2 regions of the Azoarcus sp. DN11 genome follow, and region 2 is predicted to be linked to the other one. Evidence: riboswitches for the same ligand, from Rfam matches in the RefSeq annotation. Region 2 holds a riboswitch; the other holds the start of a gene.
What was found. Region 2 has a riboswitch for S-adenosylhomocysteine ahead of ahcY (adenosylhomocysteinase). Riboswitches for the same ligand answer to the same signal wherever they lie in the genome.
Positions count from the first base shown of each region.

Region 1 (3,403 bases), 930 kb from region 2:
TCGGCTGAGCGGCGAAGAGGTGTGGGACTGGAACATCGAGAACGACGGCCCGGGCATCTACACCTATTTCAACGTGCACTTCGTCGACGGCAAGGTCGCGCGCACGAGCCGCACCTACATCTTTAGCCCCAGCGCTCCGGTGATGGGCCTGCGAAGCGGTTTCCCGGCATTTCCGCACGTCCCGATGCACTCCATGGGCCTGCACATGATGACCCGCTGATCCGCGCCCGCCGCCTTCACGGCTTATACTGCGCTGCAGCACAGACTGCCAGCGGGTATTGCGATGATCCATTTTCGGGCCGGCGACGGCGAGCACATCCACGTGAAGATCGACGGCGAGGGGCCGCCGCTCGTGTTGCTGCACGGCTGGACCGCGAGCCACCGCGACTGGAATCCCTTCGTCGAGGCCTTCGCCGCGCGCCACCGCGTGTATCGCTGGGATGCGCGCGGGCACGGCGGCCACGCGCTGCATGCGCGCACGCCGGTGAGCGCGGCGCGCATGGCGCGCGACCTCGAGGAGATGCTCGAGCACTGTAAGCTGCGCGACGCGATCGTCATCGGCCATTCGATGGGGGCGCTGACGCTGTGGCAGTACATCCGCGACTTCGGCTGCGCCCGCCTGCGCAAGCTCGTCATCATCGACCAGTCGCCGCGCATCCTGACCGACGAAGACTGGACCTGGGGCATCTACGGCGACTTCGACGCGGCGCGCAACGCGGCCTTCGTCCGCGAACTGCAGCAGGACTTCGCCGAAGGCGTGCTGGGCCTCGTCGGCCGCAGCCTCAACGAGCGCGCGCGGCGCAAGTACCGGGAGAACGGCGAGGGCATGGAACTCGCGCGCCAGCGCCTGCGGGAGATGGCCCCGCAGCCGCTGATCGACTGCTGGTCCAGCCTCGCCGCGGCCGACTACCGCGACGTGCTGGAGCAGATCGATGTTCCCTCGCTGCTGGTCTACGGCGGCGCGAGCAACTTCTACCACACGCGCACCGCCCACTACGTGCGCGACAACATTCCCAACGCGCTGCTGCACATCTACGAGGACGTCGACCACGCGCCGCACCTGTGGCTGCGCGAGCGTTTCGTCAAGGACGTGCTCGATTTCATCGACAGCGGGGACTGACCCCGGCCCGGCCGAATCCGGCCCGCGGCTTTCGGCGCCACCTTGGCACCGGCGGGGAATTTCCCTAGAATCGCCGGATTGCCGAGGAGCGCTGCGACCCGTGGACCAAGTCCGGGCCAGGCTCGGCAACCGAACAACGGCGCTCGCAAACCACCAGCCGGGTTTGCCGCGCCGTTTTTCTTTGCAGCGTCTGCCCGGTGTCTGAACCGCACGACCGAGGTAGACCATGCAAGCCGACCGCAGCCAAGAACTCCGCGACCTTCTCGCCCGCCGCATCCTGATCCTCGACGGCGCGATGGGGACGATGATCCAGCAGCACAAGCTCAGCGAGTCGGACTACCGCGGCGAACGCTTCCGCGCGCACCCGAAGGACCTCAAGGGCAACAACGACCTGCTGGTGCTGACGCGCCCCGCGGTCGTCGCCGGCATCCACCGCGCCTACCTCGATGCCGGCGCGGACATCATCGAGACCAACACTTTCAACGGCACGCGCGTGTCGCAGGCCGAGTACGGGCTGGCGGACGTCGCCTACGAGATCAACGTCGCCGGCGCCCGCCTCGTGCGCGAGCTGTGCGACGCCTACACCGCGAAGAACCCCGAGAAACCGCGCTACTGCGCGGGCGTTCTCGGGCCGACTTCGCGCACGCTGTCGATCTCGCCCGACGTGAATGATCCGGGCTTTCGCAACATCAGCTTCGATGCGCTGGTCGACGACTACTACGACTCCGCGCGCGGCCTCCTCGAAGGCGGCGCGGACCTGCTGCTGATCGAGACGATCTTCGACACGCTCAACGCCAAGGCCGCGGTGTTCGCGGTCGAGAAGCTCTTCGACGAGCTCGATCGTCGCGTGCCGGTGATGATCTCCGGCACGATCACCGACGCCTCCGGCCGCACGCTCTCGGGCCAGACCGCGGAAGCCTTCTGGAACTCGCTCGCCCATGCACGACCGATCTCCTTCGGCCTCAACTGCGCGCTCGGCGCGAAGGAGCTGCGCCAGTACGTCGAGGAGCTGTCGCATGTCTGCGACACGCACGTCTCCGCGCACCCCAACGCCGGCTTGCCGAATCCGTTGTCGCCGACCGGCTACGACGAGACGCCCGAAGCGCTCGCGGGCGCGATCCGCGAATGGGCCGAAGCCGGCCTCGTGAACATCGTCGGCGGCTGCTGCGGGACGACGCCCGCGCACATCGCGGCGATCGCGCAGGCGGTGGCCGACGTCGCACCGCGCAAGGTCCCGGAAGTCGAGAAGAAGCTGCGCCTGTCCGGCCTCGAACCCTTCAACGTCGGCGCCGACAGCCTCTTCGTCAACGTGGGTGAGCGCACCAACGTCACCGGTTCGAAGGCTTTCGCGCGGATGATCCTCGAAGGCCGCTTCGACGACGCGCTCGCGGTCGCACGCCAGCAGGTCGACAACGGCGCCCAGGTCATCGACATCAACATGGACGAGGCGATGCTCGACTCGATGGCGGCGATGGAGCGCTTCCTCAAGCTCATCGCGTCCGAGCCGGACATCTCGCGCGTGCCCATCATGCTCGACTCGTCGAAGTGGAGCGTGATGGAGGCGGGCCTCAAGTGCATCCAGGGCAAGGGCGTCGTCAACTCGATCTCGATGAAGGAAGGCGAGGCCGAGTTCCTGCGCCAGGCGCGCCTGTGCCGCCGCTACGGCGCGGCGGTGATCGTGATGGCCTTCGACGAGAAGGGCCAGGCGGACACCTACCAGCGCAAGACCGAGATCTGCAAGCGCGCCTACGATCTGCTGACGGGATCGCCGGAGCAAGGCGGAGCCAATTTCCCGCCCGAAGACATCATCTTCGACCCCAACATCTTCGCGATCGCGACCGGCATCGAGGAGCACGACAACTACGCCGTCGACTTCATCAACGCCGTGGCGTGGATCAAGCACAACCTGCCGTTTGCGAAGACCTCGGGCGGCGTGTCGAACGTGTCCTTCAGCTTCCGCGGCAACGACCCGGTGCGCGAGGCGATCCACACCGTCTTCCTGTACCACGCCATCAAGGCGGGGATGGCGATGGGCATCGTCAACGCCGGGATGTTGGGCGTCTATGACGACCTCGAACCTGCGCTGCGCGGGAAAGTCGAGGACGTCGTGCTGAACCGCCACCCGGGCGCGGGCGAGGCTCTGGTCGAGTTCGCGCAGTCGGTGAAGGAAGGCAAGGCCAAGAATACCGGACCGGACCTCGCGTGGCGCGAGTGGTCGGTCGACGAGCGCCTGTCGCACGCGCTCGTGAAAGGCATCACCGACTTCGTCGTCGCCGACACCGA
Region 1 covers NZ_CP021731.1:4,563,401-4,566,803, reverse strand. The annotation lists gene CDA09_RS21195 (hypothetical protein) at 1-220, shown strand, start outside; gene CDA09_RS21190 (alpha/beta fold hydrolase) at 284-1,120, shown strand; S-adenosyl-L-homocysteine riboswitch at 1,198-1,272, shown strand; gene metH (methionine synthase) at 1,347-3,403, shown strand, end outside.
Region 1: another riboswitch for S-adenosylhomocysteine. It lies ahead of metH (methionine synthase); the one in region 2 lies ahead of ahcY (adenosylhomocysteinase).

Region 2 (3,403 bases):
GGCGCCGTAGGTCACCGAGAAGAACGCGGGCTTGAGGCGCGCGAGCTTGTCGCGCGTCGCCCGCAGCTTCTCCTCGCCGTCGGGCGTCTGCGGCGGAAAGAACTCGATCGAAAGTTCAGGCTTGTGCATGACGCACCCCGATCAGTAGCGGTAGTGGGCCGACTTGTACGGGCCCTGCTTTGACACGCCGATGTAGGCCGCCTGCGCATCGGTGAGTTCGGTGAGCTGCGCGTTGAGCTTCTTCAGCTGCAGGCGCGCGACCTTCTCGTCGAGGTGCTTGGGCAGCGTGTACACGCCCACCGGGTAGTCCGCGGTGCGCGTGTACAGTTCGATCTGCGCGATTGTCTGGTTCGCGAACGACGAGCTCATCACGTAGCTCGGGTGGCCGGTCGCGCAGCCGAGGTTCACGAGGCGGCCCTTGGCGAGCAGGATGATGCGTTTCCCGTCCGGGAAGATCACGTGGTCGACCTGCGGCTTGATCTCTTCCCACTCGTACTTCTCGATCGACGCGACGTCGATCTCGTTGTCGAAGTGGCCGATGTTGCACACGATCGCCTGGTCCTTCATCCGCGCCATGTGGTCGTGCGTGATGACGTGGTAGTTGCCGGTGCAGGTGACGAAGATGTCGGCATGTTCGGCGGCGTAGTCCATCGTCACCACGCGGTAGCCTTCCATCGCCGCCTGCAGCGCGCAGATCGGGTCGATCTCGGTGACCCACACCTGCGCCGAGAGCGCGCGCAGCGCCTGCGCCGAACCCTTGCCGACGTCGCCGTAGCCCGCGACCAGCGCAACCTTGCCGGCGACCATCACGTCGGTCGCGCGCTTGATGCCGTCGACGAGCGACTCGCGGCAGCCGTACAGGTTGTCGAACTTGGACTTGGTGACCGAGTCATTGACGTTGATCGCCGGGAACTTCAACTCGCCGCGCTCGTGCATCTGGTACAGGCGATGCACGCCGGTCGTGGTCTCCTCGGTGACGCCCTTCACCTGCGCGAGGCGGGTCGAGTACCAGCGCGGATCCTGCGCGAGCTTGGCGCGGATCGCGGCGAAGAGGATGGTTTCTTCCTCGGAGCCCGGCTTCGCCAGCACGGAAAGATCCTGCTCGGCGCGTGCCCCGAGGTGCAGCAGCAGCGTCGCGTCGCCGCCGTCGTCGAGGATCATGTTGGAGTAGACGCCATCCTTCCATTCGAAGATGCGGTGCGTGTAGTCCCAGTAGTCGGCGAGCGTTTCGCCCTTCACCGCGAAGACGGGAATGCCTTCGGCCGCGATCGCGGCCGCGGCGTGGTCCTGCGTCGAGAAGATGTTGCACGAGGCCCAGCGCACCTCGGCACCGAGCGCGGTCAGCGTCTCGATCAGCACCGCGGTCTGGATCGTCATGTGCAGCGAGCCGGTGATGCGCGCGCCCTTGAGCGGCTGGGCGGCGGCGAATTCCTCGCGGATCGCCATCAGACCGGGCATCTCGGTTTCCGCGATGCGGATTTCCTTGCGGCCCCAGTCGGCGAGCTTGAGGTCGGCGACGACGTAATCGGTGAAGGTTTCAGCCACAGTGTTCATGTGAACTCCTTGAACGTGTGGCCGGGAAGGGGTGCTGCGGGTGGGCTCACCTCGTCACCCCGTGCCCGGCACGGGTTAAGGTGAGCGCAGTTCCGGATAGCCGAGCCTGGGACGGGAGTCTCGCAGCGCTCCTCGGCGAGGGCGGATTATAGCGTAGGTGCTGCCGGATGCCGCAAGGCGCCGCCGATCAGCTGCCCTGCAGCGAATCGATCAGGCTGAAGAGCCGCTTGTAGAAGTCCGGATCCGAGATCGTTTCCTCGCCGACCTTGATCAGCGCTTCCTTGTCGGCGGTCCACGGCAGCGAAATGGATCCGATGCCCGCGACGCCGACGCCGGCGCTGGTTGCCGAGGATTTCAGCTCGTAGCGCGTCTGCAGCGCGTTCGCGTAGATCGCGGTGCCGACGTTGCTGGGCAGGCACACCAGCGTGATGTTGAGCGTCATGCCGTAGTTGGCTTTCGGCAGGAAGAATTTTTCGCCCTTGATGCGCGTGGTCTTCACCGCATCGACCTGATAGCCCTGGCTCAGCAGCGCACGCTTGGCCACTTCGCAGGCGGCGTCCGGGTCGCGGGTGCTCCAGGTGACGAAGGGCGATTCGGCCGAGAAGCTCTCGCCCCGGTAGGCGGCAGGAGGGGGGGAGGAGGCGCAGCCGGCGAGCAGCAGTCCCGAAAGCAGCAGGACAGGGAAGCGACGCGCGGAATGAAGCATGAGGTCGATCCGGAATGGGGTTGCGAAAACGGATATTAGAGCATCCCGCGGGCTCGCGGTTCGGCGTTGCGGGCTTCTCGCGCCCCTCGGCGTCAGGCGCTGCTAGCCGTGTACAGGACGGGCGCGCGCGGTGCCCGGCGTGCCGTGAAAAGTGTAAAAATTCATATTTTGTTTGCAAGACGAGGCAATGCGGTCCATAGTGCCCCCAGCGATCTTCAAGTAGCACAGTTGTTTGCTGGTCCGGTTTCTGCTGTTTCTGCGGTACTCCCTCCTCTGCATCCTGCCGTCTTGATCCTCGCCCGCGCCTTAGGGCAAATCTTTTATTTTTCAGGATATTCAAGACATGGCAGCAGGTACCGTGAAGTGGTTCAACGACGCCAAGGGCTTCGGCTTCATCACCCCGGAAAACGGCGGTGACGATCTCTTCGCCCATTTTTCCGCGATTCAGGGCTCTGGCTTCAAGACCCTGGCCGAAGGTCAGCGCGTCACTTTCGACGTCACGACCGGCCCGAAGGGCCAGCAGGCGTCGAACATCCGCGTGGCCGACTAAGTTCGCGCCGGCGCGGCGGGCATGCCGCGCCCCCGGTCCCGACGGGACCGGGAATCCGGAGTCCGTTCCGGAACGCATTCGCAAAGGCCTGGCACAAGCCCGGCCTTTTCTTTTTTCCGACTCCCAAGGAGAACTATCATCGCCAAGGAAGAACTGATCGAAATGGGTGGAGTGGTGACCGAGGTCCTGCCCGATGCCCGATTCCGTGTGACCCTCGACAACGGTCACGACCTCGTGGCGTATTCCGCAGGCAAGATGCGCAAACACCACATCCGCATTCTGTGCGGCGACAAGGTTTCGCTGGAACTGTCGCCCTATGACCTGAGCAAGGGGCGCATCACGTTTCGCCACATCGAAGGTCGTGGCCCGGTGAGCCCGCAGGCGCGGCGCCGCCGCTGAAACTTTTTCCCTGCCGGGAACAATTCGCGCTCGTCGGCTGTTTGAGTTGAGTGTGCGCCGCACCTGCGGGCACGCTTTTCCCCGACGACGAGGATTTTCCATGAGCAAACGATTCCCCGCGCTGGTTGGCGCGCTGTTTTGCGCCGCGACATCGGCTTTTGCCGTTGAGCCGGCCCCCAATGGCATCACGCTCC
Region 2 covers NZ_CP021731.1:539,130-542,532, forward strand. The annotation lists gene metF (methylenetetrahydrofolate reductase [NAD(P)H]) at 1-129, opposite strand, end outside; gene ahcY (adenosylhomocysteinase) at 142-1,554, opposite strand; S-adenosyl-L-homocysteine riboswitch at 1,630-1,694, opposite strand; gene CDA09_RS02385 (DUF2242 domain-containing protein) at 1,742-2,260, opposite strand; gene CDA09_RS02390 (cold-shock protein) at 2,604-2,810, shown strand; gene infA (translation initiation factor IF-1) at 2,949-3,209, shown strand; gene CDA09_RS02400 (cytochrome P460 family protein) at 3,310-3,403, shown strand, end outside.